DNA from 3 places in the Pantoea sp. PvP021 genome. Region 2 is predicted to be linked to each of the others. Evidence: predicted binding sites of a transcription regulator. Region 2 holds the regulator's gene; each other region holds the start of a gene.
The links. Region 2 encodes Fur, which represses iron uptake genes when iron is present. Its sites were predicted from a motif close to ATAATAATGAGAACNACTATCAA; they were not measured.
Positions count from the first base shown of each region.

Region 1 (5,612 bases), on a different contig from region 2:
AGACTCAATGGTGATTATCAGAGTGCTTCGCAGGATGAAAATCGGGTCCGCCACCGGACCCGATTTTGCCGACGCTACATCACGCCCATCAGGCGCGGTAACCAGAGGGAGATGGCCGGAATATAGGTAATCAGCATCAGTACGATAAACAGCATGCCGTAAAACGGCAGCATGGCTCTGACCACCTGCTCGATTTTCTGCTTACTGACCGCACTGGCGACAAACAGTACCGTACCGACCGGCGGGGTGATCAGGCCGATCCCGAGGTTGGTCAGCATGATCATGCCAAAGTGAACCGGATCGACGCCAAGCGCGGTGGCGACCGGCAACAGCACCGGCGTCAGGATCAGGATCAGCGGTGCCATATCCATCAGCGTCCCCACCACCAGCAGCAGGATGTTGATACACATCAGGATCACATATTTGTTATCGGAGAGGCTGGTGAACGCCTCGGTGATAATCGTCGGCAGTTGCATGAAGGTCATCACCGCGCCAAATCCGGCGGCAAAGGCGATCAGCACCATCACGATGGTGACAGTCTTAATGGTGCGGAACAGCAGGATATGCAGCTGGTTCCATTTAAAGTCGCGGTAGATAAACATGGTGACGAAAAAGGCCCAGATACAGGCGATCGCGGCGGACTCCGAGGCGGTAAAGATGCCGGAGAGAATGCCACCCATAATGATCACCACGGTAAACAGGCCCCAGAACGCGTCGAAGAAGATTTTCAGCGCCTGACGAAACGGAATACGTTCTCCTTTGGGATAGCCGCGTTTATGGGCAAAACCCAGGCACATTATCATCAGGCAGCCACCCAGCAGCAGGCCGGGAAAGATACCGGCAACAAACAGCGAGGAGATGGTCACCATGCCGCCGGTCGCCAGCGAGTAAATCACCGAGTTGTGGCTGGGTGGCGTCAGCACCGCCTGCACTGAGCCGCTGGCGGTGACGGCGGCGGCGAAATCACGCGGATAGCCTTTCTCCTCCATCTGCGGAATCATCACCGAGCCTATCGAGGCGGTATCCGCCACCGATGAGCCGGAAATCGCGCCAAAGAAGGTGGAAGCGACAATGTTCACCAGCGACAGGCCACCGCGGATAAAGCCGACAAAGATATAGGCGAAGTTGACCAGCCGCCGGGCAATCCCACCCTCCGCCATAATCGCACCCGCGAGAATAAAGAACGGGATAGTCAGCAGCGAAAATTTGTTAATGCCGTTGGTCACCTGAATCACCACCGCTTCCAGCGGCAGATCGATCCACCAGGCGCCAATAAAGGCGCTCAGCCCCACCGCAAAGGCGACCGGAAAACCCACCATCAGCAACACCAGCAAACTGCCTATCAAGATCAATGCATCCATTTTTCTGCTCCGCGTTAGTGGGTGCCGCCCAGCGTGACAATCGGCCGCTGGCTCTGATCGCCGGTCAGCAATCGCTCAACAACAAACAGCAGGGTGAAGATCGCGCCAATCGGAATCGGCAGATACATCTCGCCGTAAGTCACTGCCGGTAATGAAGCGAGCGTCTGCACCCACATCGCTTCGCACAGGCTGTAACTGGCCTGAAAGATCACCAGACAGGTGATGATCATCAGCAGATCGCTGACGCGCAGCATCAGGCGCTGCCGGGCGGGTGACAGGCGATCGGTGACCATGGAAACGCAGATATGCGTTCCGGCCCGCAGTCCGACCGGTGCGCCAATAAACGTAAAAATGATCATGCAGATAATGGCCACCGGTTCCGGCCAGGAGAGCGCGCCGTTCATCACGTAGCGGGCGAAGATCCCGATCGGGATCACCGTCACCATAATCATCAGTGCCACGGCGGCAATCAGCATGCACAGCAGATAGAGCCCATCCATCAGACGTGTATAAGCAGCCATAATTGATACCTGATTAAGCACGCCACACGGCAGTGTGGCGCGGAAGGGTTATTTCACCTCAGCGATCCGGGTCATCAGATCCTGATATTTGCCGCCAAACTGATCGCGCACCGGCTGGGTCGCTTTGACGAAGTAGTCACGGTCGGTCTGCTGGAAGGTGACGCCACCTGCCTTCATCTTGGCGATCGACTCTTCGGTATAGGTCGCCCAGAGCTGACGCTCCTCATCCTGCGCCTCTTTGCCGAGCTTCTTCAGCAGCGCCTGATCCTCAGGTTTCAGGCGATCCCAGGCGCGTTTTGAAAACAGGATCATCTCTGGCTGGATAAAGTGGCCGCTGAGGGTGTAGTACTTCGCCACCGGCATATAGTTATGGGCGACAAAGGTCGGTGGGTTGTTCTCGGTGCCATCGACCACACCGGTCTGCATCGCACTGAACACTTCACTGACGCCCATCGCCACCGGATTCGCGCCCATCGCTTTCAGGGTCGCCAATGAGATGGCGCTGTTCTGCACCCGAATCTTCATGCCTTTCAGATCTTCCGGTTTTGCCAGCGGCTTCTTGGTGATCATGTTGCGCTCACCGGCATCGGTCCAGCCCAGGAACACCATGCGGGCGTTGGGATCTTTATCGAATTTGTCGGCAATCTCGCGGCCTATCTCGCCATCCAGCACTTTGTGCATGTGGTCAATGTCGCGGAAAATGTAGGGCAGGGTCAGCACGCTGGTTTCCGGGGCGATCGAGGTGACCGGCGCCAGCGACACACGGATCATGTCGATTGCGCCCAGCTGCACCTGTTGCAGCGTCTGATCTTCGTCCCCCAGCACGCCACCGGCGAAGAGCTTCATCTCCAGCCGTCCATCGGTAGCCTGTTTGAGTTTGTCGCCCATGTGCTGCAGCGCGACCACGGTCGGATAACCGGCAGGCTGGACTTCAGCCACTTTGATCACCTGTGCCGTGGCGGTGGCGCTCATCATCATCGCCGCCAGGGCACTGGCCAGGCATGTTTTCGTCATTCTCATTATTTTGTCTCCCGCTGAGGTAGGACGGCGTCCGGCGTCGGGGGCTAACCGGAGAGAACCGTGTGGAGCCAGCATAGTGAAAACGCGCGCCAGTAAAATACGGCAATGCTGATTGAATGAATGCCATCACATTTTGAAACGATGTTTTAATAAATTTTCATGCAACTTCACATTTTCGAAACATCCTTGTCAAAAGTGTTTAAACCTGGTCAATTGCGGGTAAATGGCGTCGATCAGCTTTGTAAATACTAATGAGAACTACTATCAATTCGCCGTCGTTTTGCTATTATTCGCGCTTGTCTCGCATCCCTGAATCAGAAGTTGGAGAAGCAGCGTGGTAGCCAGTGATTTGATGCAAACGGACCTCTCCGTTTGGGGCATGTATCAACATGCCGATATCGTGGTAAAGGTGGTCATGATTGGCCTGTTATTGGCCTCAGTGGTGACCTGGGCGATCTTCTTCGGCAAATACGCCGAACTCAGCGCCGCTAAGCGCCGCCTGAAGCGCGAGCATCTGGCGCTGAGCGAAGCCCGCAATCTGAATGACGCCGCCCGCATTGCCCAGTCGTTTACCGGCCACAGCCACAGTGTGGTGCTGCTGAATGATGCGCAGAATGAGCTTGAACTGTCGGCTGGCGTGGAAGATACCAACGGGATTAAAGATCGCACCAGTTTCCGCCTTGAGCGCCGCGTCGCTGCGTTCAGCCGCTATGCAGGCCGGGGCAATGGCTTCCTGGCGACCATCGGTTCGGTTGCGCCGTTTATCGGCCTGTTCGGCACCGTATGGGGCATCATGAACAGCTTTATCGGCATCGCTAAAACCCAGACGACGAACCTTGCGGTTGTTGCACCGGGTATCGCCGAAGCGCTGCTGGCAACTGCGATTGGCCTGATCGCTGCGATTCCGGCGGTGGTGATCTACAACGTTTTTGCCCGCATGATCGCCAACTACAAAGCCTCGCTGGGTGATGTCGCCGCTCAGGTGATGCTGCTGCAGAGCCGTGATATCGATCTGGGCACCGTCGCCACTGATGTTCCTCGTCCTGCGACGGCTCAGAAACTGCGCTTAGGGTAAGTTCTTATGGCAATGCGATTAAACGACGATCTGGAAACGGATGGTGAAATGCATGAGATCAACGTGACGCCGTTTATCGACGTCATGCTGGTTCTGCTGATCATCTTTATGGTGGCCGCGCCGCTGGCCACGGTCGACGTACGCGTCAATCTGCCCGCCTCAACCAGCGCGCCGCAGCCGCGCCCGGAAAAGCCGGTTTACCTGTCGATTAAAGCGGATAAGCAGCTTTATGTCGGTAACGATCAGGTCACGCCGGAGTCGCTGGTTAACGTGCTGACTAACCAGACCCAGGGCAACAAAGAGACCACCATTTTCTTCCAGGCGGATAAGTCAGTCGATTATGAAACGCTGATGAGCGTGATGGATAAGCTACGCACGGCGGGCTATCTGAAAATTGGTCTGATGGGCATGGAAACCGTGAAGAAATAGCGGGTTATCCGGCTCAGGAAAAAGGCGACTGTTCAGGTCGCCTTTTTTTATGGCTGCTCTCCAGCCCTATAAAATCAGGCAAATCAGGGCCAGGGTAATCACTTATGCTCCTCGAACTGACTTGTTAATTAGTTGTTACTTATGTACATGGGTTTGTAAAGTGCAATGGTGAGCCAGGTCACATTAATCCCGCATCAGGCAGGCTAAAACGGCTAAAAAACAACAGGAAGCCGTTATGAGTCACACCCCCTCTTTACAAAAGCCGCCGAAAAGTGCCGCCCGAACCATCTTCACCGTCACCAGTGGTAACTTCCTGGAGATGTACGATTTTATGGTGTTTGGCTACTACGCCACCGCCATTTCAAAAACCTTCTTTCCCGGCGATGACCCGTTTGCCTCCCTGATGCTGACCCTGATGACTTTCGGTGCAGGCTTCCTGATGCGCCCGCTGGGGGCGATCATCCTCGGTGCCTACATCGACCATCATGGTCGTCGTAAAGGACTGTTGCTGACGCTGGGCTTAATGGCGATGGGCACCCTGACCATCGCGCTGGTGCCGGGCTATGCCACCCTGGGCGTGGCAGCGCCGATTCTGATCCTGCTGGGACGGCTGTTGCAGGGCTTCTCGGCGGGCGTGGAGCTGGGTGGCGTGTCGGTCTATCTGGCCGAAGTCGCGCCCAAAGGACGCAAAGGCTTTTTCGTCAGCTGGCAGTCGGGCAGCCAGCAGATTGCGGTGATCTTTGCTGCTCTGCTGGGTCTGATGCTGAATCATCTGCTGGCGAAAGAGGCGGTGACGGAGTGGGGCTGGCGTATCCCGTTTGTGATCGGCTGTCTGATTGTGCCGTTCCTGTTCTATATCCGCCGGATGCTGGAAGAGACCGAGGCGTTCAGCAAACGTAAACATCATCCGAGCATGACGGAAATCATGCGGTCTGTCGCCAGCAACTGGGCGCTGGTGCTGGCGGGGATGCTGATGGTGGTCACCACCACGGTGATGTTCTACATGATCACCGCCTTTACCCCGACCTTTGGTAAAACGGTGTTGATGATGAGTGACAAGCAGGCGTTCCTGGTGACGCTCTGTGTCGGTGTCTCAAACCTCATCTGGCTGCCGCTGATGGGGGCGTTGTCGGACCGCGTCGGACGCCGTCCGCTGCTGATCATTTTTACCCTGCTGATGATTGTCACCACCTGGCCGGTGCTGCA
Region 1 is NZ_JBSRXX010000003.1:191,388-196,999, forward strand. It holds gene ACVKSX_RS12505 (TRAP transporter large permease) at 75-1,361, opposite strand; gene ACVKSX_RS12510 (TRAP transporter small permease) at 1,376-1,882, opposite strand; gene ACVKSX_RS12515 (TRAP transporter substrate-binding protein) at 1,931-2,902, opposite strand; gene exbB (tol-pal system-associated acyl-CoA thioesterase) at 3,255-3,977, shown strand; gene exbD (TonB system transport protein ExbD) at 3,984-4,406, shown strand; gene tcuC (MFS transporter) at 4,642-5,612, shown strand, end outside.
Region 1: a site for Fur is predicted at 3,148-3,170, ahead of exbB (tol-pal system-associated acyl-CoA thioesterase). Genes of this name have one in related genera too.

Region 2 (5,612 bases):
AGTGAGAAGCAGGTCATCGCCACGCTGCTGGCGCCGGTCAGCGGTGAAGTCGTGGCGCTGGATGATGTGCCGGATGAAGCCTTTGCCAGCAAAGCGGTGGGTGACGGTCTGGCGATCAAGCCCAGCGACAAATGGGTAGTGGCACCGATTGCCGGTACGCTGGTGAAAATCTTTAACACCAACCACGCCTTCTGTCTGGAAACCGACAATGGCGTGGAGATTGTGGTGCACATGGGGCTGGATACCGTGGCGCTGGAAGGTAAAGGCTTCACCCGTCTGGTTGAAGAGGGGGCCAGCGTGGTCGCCGGTCAGCGAGTACTGGAGATGGACCTTGAATTCCTTAACGCCAATGCCCGCTCAATGGTGAGTCCGGTCGTGGTCAGCAACAGCGACGATTTCGCCGGTCTGACTTTACTGGCACAGGGTCAGGTAATAGCAGGGGAAACCCCGCTGTATGAAGTGAAAGGCTAATCCCCGCAACAGAACCCCACAGGCAGGAAGCGATTCCTGCCTTTTTTGTTTTAAAGGCTTAACAAACGGTTGTTTCCCTCAGACGCTTTGTGGATCATACTCCGTTACTTCGTGGTACAAATCACCCGTTATTCGTATTGAGGATTTTTGAGATGAGTGAGGCTGAAGCCCGCCCAACTAACTTTATTCGTCAGATCATTGACGAAGATTTGGCGAGCGGTAAGCACAGCAGCGTGCATACCCGTTTTCCGCCGGAGCCCAATGGCTATCTGCATATTGGTCATGCGAAATCGATCTGTCTGAATTTTGGCATCGCCCAGGATTATCAGGGGCAATGCAACCTGCGTTTCGACGATACCAATCCGGTTAAAGAGGATATGGAATTCGTTGAATCCATCAAGCGTGACGTTCAGTGGCTGGGTTTTGAGTGGAGCGGTGAGGTCTGTTACTCATCAAACTATTTCGATCAGCTCTACAACTATGCCATCGAGCTGATTTCCAAAGGACTGGCCTACGTTGATGAACTGAGTCCGGATGAGATTCGTGAATATCGCGGCACCCTGAAAGAGCCGGGTAAAAACAGCCCTTATCGCGATCGCAGCGTGGAAGAGAATCTGGCGCTGTTTGAGAAGATGCGAAACGGTGAGTTTGCCGAAGGCACCGCCTGTCTGCGCGCCAAAATCGACATGGCCTCTAATTTCATCGTGATGCGCGATCCGGTGCTTTACCGCATCAAGTTCGCGGAACACCACCAGACCGGCAATAAGTGGTGCATCTACCCGATGTATGACTTTACCCACTGCATCTCCGATGCGCTGGAAGGCATTACGCACTCGCTCTGTACGCTGGAGTTTCAGGACAACCGCCGTCTCTATGACTGGGTGCTGGACAACATCACAATTCCGGTTCATCCGCGTCAGTATGAATTCTCGCGCCTGAATCTGGAGTATGCGGTGATGTCGAAACGTAAACTCACTCAGCTGGTGACCGAGAAGCACGTAGAAGGGTGGGACGATCCGCGCATGCTGACCGTTTCAGGTCTGCGTCGTCGTGGTTACACCGCCGCTTCTATCCGTGAGTTCTGCCGTCGTATTGGCGTGACTAAGCAAGATAACATCGTGGAGATGGCTTCGCTGGAGTCCTGTATCCGTGATGATCTTAACGAGAATGCGCCCCGCGCCATGGCGGTTTTAGATCCGCTTAAAGTGGTGATCGAAAACCTGCCAGCAGGCCATAGCGAAATCGTCACCATGCCAAATCATCCGGGTAAACCGGAGATGGGCACGCGTGAAGTGCCGTTCTGCCGCGAGATCTGGATCGATCGCGCGGATTTCCGTGAAGAGGCGAACAAACAATATAAGCGTCTGGTGCTGGGCAAAGAAGTCCGCCTGCGTAACGCCTATGTGATTCGTGCTGAGCGGGTCGCCAAAGATGAAGCGGGCAACATTACCTGCATCTACTGCACCAGCGATGTTGATACGCTGAGCAAAGATCCAGCCGATGGCCGCAAAGTCAAAGGCGTGATTCACTGGGTTTCTGCGGATCACGCGCAGCCAGCTGAGTTCCGTCTGTATGATCGTCTGTTCAGTGTGCCAAACCCGGCTGCTGCAGAGGATTTCCTGGCGGTCATTAATCCTGAGTCACTGACCATCAAAAACGGCTTTGTTGAACCCAGCCTGCGCGATGTGGAACCGACAACACCGTTTCAGTTTGAACGTGAAGGTTATTTCTGCGCCGACAGCGTTTACTCGAAACCGACGCAACTGGTGTTTAACCGCACCGTCGGTCTTCGTGATACCTGGACCAAAACGGGCGAATAAATTTTTTGGGGCTGACCTCATAAAATGACAAAAGGGCGATTTATCGCCCTTTTTTATTGCCCCGATTTTTACCATCGCCGACGTTTATTCTGCACTAACCACAACCGGTTCAATACCGCCTTGTGGGAGTAATCTGAGTTTAAAAAAATTAATCAATTTCAGGATGTGAATTGTCAGCTTTCAGGTAGGCTATCCGCTCTCAGAGGTTGCAAAGCGGGTTACAGAAGGAAAAAAAATGACAGTTCTCGCCCAGGAAGCCAAACACAGTGTCGTCGTTTTACATCAGCTCATTGAACGTATTTTTAATCAGCCAGCCGGATCTGACGACAGTTTCCAGCTGCTGATGTCCTATTTTCATCCTGAATTTCGCATGGTGACCCCACAGGGCAAAGAGTACAATCTGAACGAGGTCGAGGATCTTTTCCAGCAGTTACAAGGGCAGCGGGAAGGGATGCGCATTGCCACCTGTGAACATGTCATTCTCTCTCATCATGAAAAAGAGATCGTCGTACAGTATCGCGAAATGCAGATGATGAACGGCAATAACCAGAGCCGCATTTCGCTGGCCATTCTGGATTGCAGCAGCTCCATTCCACGCTGGCGCTATCTGCAGGAGACGCTGGTCGCGTGAGGTGAGGGCAGAAAACAGACGAAAAAAAACCGGTGAATTCACCGGTTTTTTTATTTCAGGCCGCGCCAGCGTTACTGGTCGTGCAGCGTTTCGTCTTCACGGCAATCGCCCAGCGTACAGTGTCCATAGAGATAGAGGCTGTGGTTGGTCAGCTTGATGCCATGGCGGGTCGCGATTTCACGCTGACGCGTTTCAATCGATTCGTCGCTGAACTCGATAACCTTGCCGCAATCCAGGCAGATCAGGTGATCGTGGTGATGCTGCTGCGTCAGTTCGAAGACAGACTTGCCGCCTTCAAAGTTGTGACGAGTCACAATACCGGCATCATCAAACTGGTTCAGAACACGGTAAACGGTCGCCAGGCCAATCTCTTCGCCAATGTCGATCAGGCGTTTATACAAATCTTCCGCACTGACGTGATGGCACTCAGGTTCCTGAAGCACTTCCAGAATTTTCAGTCTGGGCAGCGTTACTTTCAGGCCAGCCTTCTTTAATGCGGTGTTGTTGTCAGTCATGCGGATTTTGTCCTGTTACTAATATTCACTTTTGTGGCTTATCGCCTTGAATGTCGATCTGTGCTCATTCTCATTTGCGTCTCATTATAGAACTGAAGCGATGAAATGAAAACCAGAGGGCGTGTCTGAATCATCATGGGCTATTGGGGATTCGTCACCGGGCCGGGGAAGATTCTGACAGAGGTCTGTTAGCACATCACTTAGTCTTGCCGCCTGAGAAAATAAGCGGAAGATCGATGCGGGTATTCTACAGATTAAACGGAGAAAGTTAAAAAAATGTGGCTATTATTTCTATAGGCATTTTCATTGCCTCAATGTGAGCTGGCGCTCACATTGAGGCGGGCAGGATCAGGCTTCGATGATCTCTTTCAGCTGCAGTTCATCAAAAATCTGCTTAACCCACTGGTCAACACGCTGGCTGGTCAGCTCAGGCTGGCGATCTTCGTCAATGGCCAGACCCAGGAAGTGGGTATCATCGGCCAGGCCTTTCGAAGCTTCGAAGTGATAGCCTTCAGTTGGCCAGTGTCCGACAATCACGGCACCGTGCGGTTCGATAATGTCGCGAATCGTGCCCATGGCATCACAGAAATACTCTGCGTAATCTTCCTGGTCGCCACAGCCAAACAGCGCAACCAGCTTGCCGTTAAAATCGATCTCTTCCAGCGTCGGGAAAAAGTCATCCCAGTCGCACTGCGCTTCGCCGTAGTACCAGGTCGGAATACCCAGCAGCAGGATATCAAACGCTTCCAGATCTTCTTTTGTGCTTTTTGCGATGTCATGGACTTCTGCAACATCTGTACCCAGCTGTTTCTGGATCATTTTTGCAATGTTTTCGGTATTGCCGGTATCGCTGCCGAAGAAGATGCCTACGAGTGCCATGAGTAAAATAACCTCTTAAATCCTGATGATGAGATGTGTGCCGCAGCACATTTCAGCGAATAATAGCAGACGAGAGAAAACCGGTGAACGGTTAAAGCCCCGACATTTGCCTCTGCGTGCGATTTGCCCGCATTAATCCAGTTTGAGCTGTGCCAGTAGCATCTGTTCAATCAGTTCGCTACGGCTGAGATTGCGCTGTTCTGCCAGCGTATTGAGTGCATCGACGGCGTCACTGTTCATTTTCAGTTCGACACGACGAAGCCCGCGTCCTTTGTCACGTTTCAGTTGATTGCGCTTGTTAATGCGCAGCTGTTCATCACGCGAAAGCGGACTGGTTTTGGGTCGACCAGGGCGGCGCTCATCAGCAAAGAGATCGAGCGTCGTGCGGTCAGTCTGTTCTTTTGCCATGGCTTAGTAAAACTGAATGGGGGCGGGCGCCAGACACTCACCGCGCAAATTATAAATTATTGGCCATTGCCGCAGCAAAACTGACCCGCGGCAAAATTTTAGCGCGCCATCATACTTCACGCTTACGCCGGACGCCAATCCTAAACCTTTGCCGCCATCTATTTGCTTTTAAAGCGCAAAAAAGCGACGGACACTGCGCAAAACGGCATCGGGTTTCTCTGCATGAACCCAGTGTCCTGCGCCACCGATCACATGCGCCTGAGCGGCCGGGAACTGCTGCAGCAACGCATCGCGATAGCTGTTATCCAGATAGCTGGAGTCGCCGCCGCGAATAAACAGCGCCGGGTGATTCCAGGCGGGAACCGGCTGCCAGCCAGATATTGTGGTGTAGTTATCCCACAGCACCGGAACGTTGAAGCGCCACTCCCCCTCCTGGAAGGATTTCAGCAGGAACTGGATCACCCCTTCTTCCTCGATCAGCGTTCGCATGACCTTCGCCGCCTCGCTGCGGGATGAGACGCCCGCATCGGTGACGGCACGAATGGCGGCAAATATCTGGTCATGACGGCGCGTCTGGTAATCCACCGGGGCGATATCGATCATCACCAGGCGCTCAATGCGTTCCGGCACCAGCGCGCTCATGGTCATGGCGATTTTACCGCCCATCGAGTGTCCGATCACCGCGACGCGATCAATGCCATGTGCATCCAGTGTTTCGACCATATCCTGCGCCATTACAGCGTAGTTCATCTCGTCAGATCGTGGTGAAAGTCCGTGGTTGCGGACATCTACCTGCAGCAACGGACCGGCATCTTTCAGCCCGCGCGCCAGCACGCCAAGGTTATCGAGACTGCCAAACAGACCGTGAATAAGCAGGATGGGCAGAGA
Region 2 is NZ_JBSRXX010000001.1:1,623,723-1,629,334, reverse strand. It holds gene nagE (N-acetylglucosamine-specific PTS transporter subunit IIBC) at 1-471, shown strand, start outside; gene glnS (glutamine--tRNA ligase) at 624-2,291, shown strand; gene ACVKSX_RS07530 (hypothetical protein) at 2,527-2,922, shown strand; gene fur (ferric iron uptake transcriptional regulator) at 2,994-3,437, opposite strand; gene fldA (flavodoxin FldA) at 3,786-4,316, opposite strand; gene ybfE (LexA regulated protein) at 4,449-4,724, opposite strand; gene ybfF (esterase) at 4,893-5,612, opposite strand, start outside.

Region 3 (5,612 bases), 460 kb from region 2:
GGTGCCAGGCGGGCGCTTCCGTGAAGTCTATTACTGGGACAGCTACTTCACCATGCTGGGGCTGGCCGAGAGCGGACACTGGGATAAAGTGCAGGATATGGTGGATAACTTCGCCTCGCTGCTCGACCGCTATGGCCACATTCCCAACGGCAACCGCAGCTACTATCTGAGCCGGTCACAGCCGCCGTTCTTCAGCCTGATGGTCGATCTGCTGGCGACGCACGATAACGGCAAAGCCTATACCCGTTATCTGCCGCAGCTGCAGAAAGAGTATGACTACTGGATGGCAGACAGCGATAAAGTCGCGGCGGGCGCAGCCAGCAAGCGCGTGATTAAGCTGGCGGACGGCAGCCTGCTCAACCGCTACTGGGATGCGCGCGACGTGCCACGTACAGAATCCTGGATGGATGACATTGCCACCGCCCAGAAAGCGCCGCAGAGGAATAAAGCCGAACTCTACCGTGAGCTGCGTTCCGGTGCGGCGTCGGGCTGGGATTTCAGTTCGCGCTGGTTTACCGATGCGCATAACCTGTCGACAATTCGTACCACGCAGCTGGCCCCGGTTGACCTCAACAGCCTGCTGTTCCATCTGGAGCAGACCCTGTCGAAAGGCTATCAGATGAACAAGCAGAGCGATCTGGCGAAGCAGTTTGCCGATCGCGCGGAGAAGCGCCAGGCGGCGATCAACCGCTATCTGTGGGACAGCAAACAGAACTGGTACGCCGATTATGACTGGCAGAAAAAGCAGGTCCATCCTCAGCTGACTGCTGCCGCGCTGTTCCCGCTCTATCTGCAGGTCGCCAGCGATAAGCAGGCTGAAAGCACCGCCAGCGCAGTGGAAAAACAGCTGCTGAAACCTGGTGGTCTGGTGACCACCACCGTGAACAACGGTCAGCAGTGGGATGCACCCAATGGCTGGGCACCGCTGCAGTGGGTTGCTGTGGAAGGTCTGGAGCATTACAACCAGCCAAAACTGGCGAAAGAGGTGGGATTACGCTTCCTGCAAAACGTCCAGAACACCTATGACCGTGAGCATAAGCTGGTGGAGAAATATGTCGTTGATGGCAAAAATCTCGGCGGCGGCGGTGGCGGTGAATATCCGCTGCAGGATGGCTTCGGCTGGACCAACGGCGTCACGCTGAAACTGCTGGATAAGTACTGCCCGAAAGATAAAACCTGTAACAGCGCCCACGATATTCCGCAGGCGTCTGCCTCACAACCTTAATCCACTCTGGATACCTCTGGCCTTGCCGGGGGTATCCCCACTTCATTTCCGCGAATTTTACTTGACCTTCTTTCATCAACAGGCAAAATTGCAGCCAATTTACAAAAGGTAATAATTCTCATTATGATAATGAGATTGCCTATCAAAGCTTTTATTCACCTGCCTGAACCTTTGCCAAGAAAGGAATTTTGATGAAACTGTCATTGTCGCTGAAAGGTTATGTTCCCCTATGCACCCTGGCGCTGACCGCGCCTGCTCTGAGTTATGCTGCCGATATGGTGGTAACCGCGCAACCGCAGGAAGATTCGACCTTGCCGACCCAGGGCTATCTGGCGACGACCAGCCAGGGCGCAACCAAAAGCGATCGTCCGCTCATCACCACGCCGCAATCGATTTCCGTGGTCACCCGTCAGCAGATGCAGGATCAGGGCGCGCTGACCCTGAATCAGGCGCTGGGCTATAGTTCTGGCGTCTTCACCAACTTCGGCGGCGCCGCGACCCGTTACGACACCATTGCCCTGCGTGGCTTCCATGGCGGCGATGTCGATAACACCTTCCTCGACGGCATGCGGCTGATGAGCGACGGCGGCAGTTTCAACGGCCTGCAGGTGGATAACGCCTTCCTTGAGCGCATCGACGTGATCAAAGGCCCCTCTTCTGCGCTCTATGGTCAGACGGTGCCGGGCGGACTGGTGAACATGGTGACCAAGCGTCCTCAGTTCAGCGAAGAGGGTCACATCCAGTTGCAGGCGGGCAGCAACGCCACCACCGGCACGATGTTTGACTACACCAATGCCATCAACGATCAGTGGGCGTTTCGCCTGACCGGCGTGACCCGCAACAGCGATACCCAGTACGATCACACCCGCGAAGAGAAATATGCGCTGATGCCGCAGCTGATGTGGCAGCCGGATGAAGATACGCATCTGATCCTGAAAGCCTATCTGCAGAAGGATCCGTCGGGCGGCTATCACGGTTCGGTACCGGGTGACGGCAGCCTCACCGAACACAACGGCTACAAGCTGAGCAACGGCTTTTATGAGGGCAACAGCGATCTCGATCAGTTCAAGCGTCGCGAGCAGATCTACAGCTTCGATTTCGCCCATCGCTTCAACGACGTCTGGTCATTCTCCTCGACCGGCAGCTACAGCCACTCGAATGTCGATCTCGATCAGGTCTATCAGATTGGCTGGGACAGCGTGAATCCCGATCTGCTGAACCGATATTACTCTGGCGAGCGCTCGTCGCTCTCGGCCTGGTCCACCGATAACCGCTTACAGGCGGAGTTCGATACCGGCGAGCTGGAGCACCGCGTCACCCTGGGTGCTGAGTATCATCGTTATAAAAATGAGATCACTGCTGCTGGCGGCTCTGCCAACCAGCTTAATGCACGGACTGGTGAACAGGTTGGCGACATGCCTGATTACACCTGGGCCGATAAAACCCGTCGCTACTATCAGACCGGCCTCTATCTGCAGGATGAGATGAAGCTGGATCGCTGGCATCTGGATCTCTCCGGCCGTTATGACCGCATTGTCGCCAATAACAGCGGCAGCGACCGCCGTCAGGATGATCACATCAGCGGCCGCGCAGCACTGCTCTATGCCTTCGACAACGGTATCTCGCCTTACGTCAGCTGGAGCCAGGCGATTACCCCGACCGCGCTCACCGATCCCAACAACAACCTGCTGAAGCCGACTACCGCCGAGCAGTATGAAGCCGGGGTTAAATATCAGCCGGTCGGCACGCGCGATCTCTATAGCGTGGCGGTCTATGACCTGACGCAGAAAGATGTGGCGAACCGCGACGTGCTGACGGCGACTTATACGCCATCGGGCAAAGTGCATTCACAGGGCATTGAGCTGGAAGCGCATAATCAGTTAACCCCGCGTCTGAGCACCGTGGCGAGCTATACGCTGAATCATCTGCGCTTTAAAGAGTCGGTAGATGGCAACGACGGACATACGCCATATGTCACACCCAACAGCATGGCTGCACTCTGGGGTCACTATCAGTTTGATTACGGTCTGAGTGCGGGTGCGGGCGTGCGTTACATCGGCAAACAGTGGGCGGACAATGAAAACACCACCCGTGTGCCGTCGGTGACGCTGTTTGATGCGTCAGTGCGGGCCGATCTCGGCGTCTGGAACAGCAGCCTGAAAGGTGCCTGGGTGCAGGTCAACGCCAATAATCTGACCGACCGCACCTATGTAGCGGGCTGTTACGGTACGGGCTTCTGCTACTGGGGCGCAGAACGCAGCGTGATGGCGACAGTCGGTTACGACTTCTGATTGCAAAATAAGAGATAAAAAAAGGGGACGAATCGCTTCGTCCCCTTTTTCGTTTAAACCTTTACGGTCAACTGCGTACTTTGCGGTAGATGAACAGCACCACGATGGCACCGATAACAGCGACCACGAAACTTCCGAAGTTAAACCCATCGACGCGGCCGAAGCCAAACAGCGTACTGATCCAGCCACCCACTACTGCACCGATAATACCCAGAACGATAGTCAGAATGAAACCGCCACCGTCTTTACCCGGCATAATCCACTTCGCCAGAATACCCGCGATTAAGCCAAAGACGACCCAGGAAATAATACCCATCTGTTGCTCCTTCCTTTTTTGATTAAATCGTGAACGCCTGATTAATCAAGCGGTTTACCGCGATAAGTATAACCAGCTTTTCAAAAAATGCCTGCCTGCTCACAGTTATTATTGATGAATAGCATGCTAAAGCTTTTTTTTGCCGCGCCGATAACCGAGACGAGGCAAAAAAACCGCATCAATAAAGTAACCCCCCTTGTGGAGCAGGACGTGAAAGAAGCCGACCAGGAACAATATCTAAAACGTGGCACGCTGGCGGTTCTTGGCGTTATGAAAGATCTGCTGCGATTGCAGACGCCATTACTGGTGCGCTTTCCGCGTGGGCAGTTTATCAGCCGGATGCTGGCTGCCGATGAAGATCGCATGCTGTTTGACCTCGGCAGTAATAATCTGGATAACGATTATGCCCTGACCAGCGACGATCTCAGTATCACTGCGGAAACCTACGGCGCTAAGGTGGAATTCAGCCTCGCCGCGCTGGAAATCGTGGAGTTTGAAGGGTTACCCGCTTTCAGCGCGCCGCTGCCAGACCTGCTGTGGCAGATCCAGCGACGTGAGTTTTTCCGGGTCTGCGCCCCGCTGGAGCCGCAGTTCTGGTGTCATACCGTGTGGCCCGATGGCAGGAAAACGCGCCTGCGTCTGCAGGATCTGTCGCTGGGCGGTATCGGCGTGCTGGTGGATGAAGCGCTGCCGGACGGGTTGCAGGACGGTGACAGCTTCAATCCGTTCCGGGTCGAGCTGGGCGAGTATGGCCATTTTGACGTGCCGGTAAAGCTGCTGAGCATTGGCGAGCGCAGCGTGGTAACCGGCAAAAATGAAACCCGCATCACACCGCGACTGAGCTTTCGTTTTGCCACGCTGAACCCGGCGCAGGAGCGGCAGCTTCAGCAGATTATTTTTGCCCTTGAGCGCCTGGCTCGCGATAAATCGACCCGATTCCAGTAACCGCTTTACGGATGCGCCGCACAGGCGGGCCGCATCCAGGCTATGCTTCTTGCTTGTTTTCTTTTAAACCGGAACCCAGCAAGGAGACCCTCCCCAATGGAAAACTGGCTCTCTTCACGTCGTTTTCACACCCTCTTTTTTAATCAGGAACTCTGGCTAAACAGCGCCATCGTGGTGGTGTCCACGCTGGTGATTTACTGGATATTACGTACTCTGATTCGCTTTATCTCCAACCGGATTGCCCTTTACAGCGAGCATCGTCATGTTCGCGCCACTGCGATTCTGGTGGAGATATTGCGCAGTACCAGCCAGACCCTGCTGCTGATCTTTTCGCTGCTGATTGCCCTGAAGTTTGTCGATCTGCCCGCGTCGTGGAGTGTAACCATCGCGCACGGCTGGTTCCTGGCGTTGATTGTGCAGCTCGCGCTGTGGCTCGACTGTGGCATCCGGCTATGGCTGAAGAGCCTGCTGCGTGACCCGCTGCACGTACGCAACCCGGTCACTACGGTGATCCTGGGGATTCTGCTGCGGGTGGTGGTCTGGATCATGATGTTCCTGGCCATTCTGTCGAACATGGGCATCAACATTACCGCACTGGTCGCCAGCCTTGGGGTTGGTGGTATCGCGATTGCGCTGGCGATTCAGACCGTACTGAGCGATGTGTTTGCGTCGCTGGCGATAGGCTTTGATAAGCCGTTTGAGCATGGCGATTTTATTGTCTTTGGTGACATTGCCGGTTCCATCGAGCATATCGGCCTGAAAACCACCCGACTGCGCAGCCTGAGTGGCGAGCAGATTGTCTGCTCAAATACCATTCTGTTGCAGCAGACGATCC
Region 3 is NZ_JBSRXX010000001.1:1,159,731-1,165,342, forward strand. It holds gene treA (alpha,alpha-trehalase TreA) at 1-1,225, shown strand, start outside; gene ACVKSX_RS05325 (TonB-dependent siderophore receptor) at 1,417-3,516, shown strand; gene ACVKSX_RS05330 (GlsB/YeaQ/YmgE family stress response membrane protein) at 3,584-3,832, opposite strand; gene ACVKSX_RS05335 (flagellar brake protein) at 4,043-4,777, shown strand; gene ACVKSX_RS05340 (mechanosensitive ion channel family protein) at 4,874-5,612, shown strand, end outside.
Region 3: a site for Fur is predicted at 1,349-1,371, ahead of ACVKSX_RS05325 (TonB-dependent siderophore receptor). Genes of this name have one in related genera too.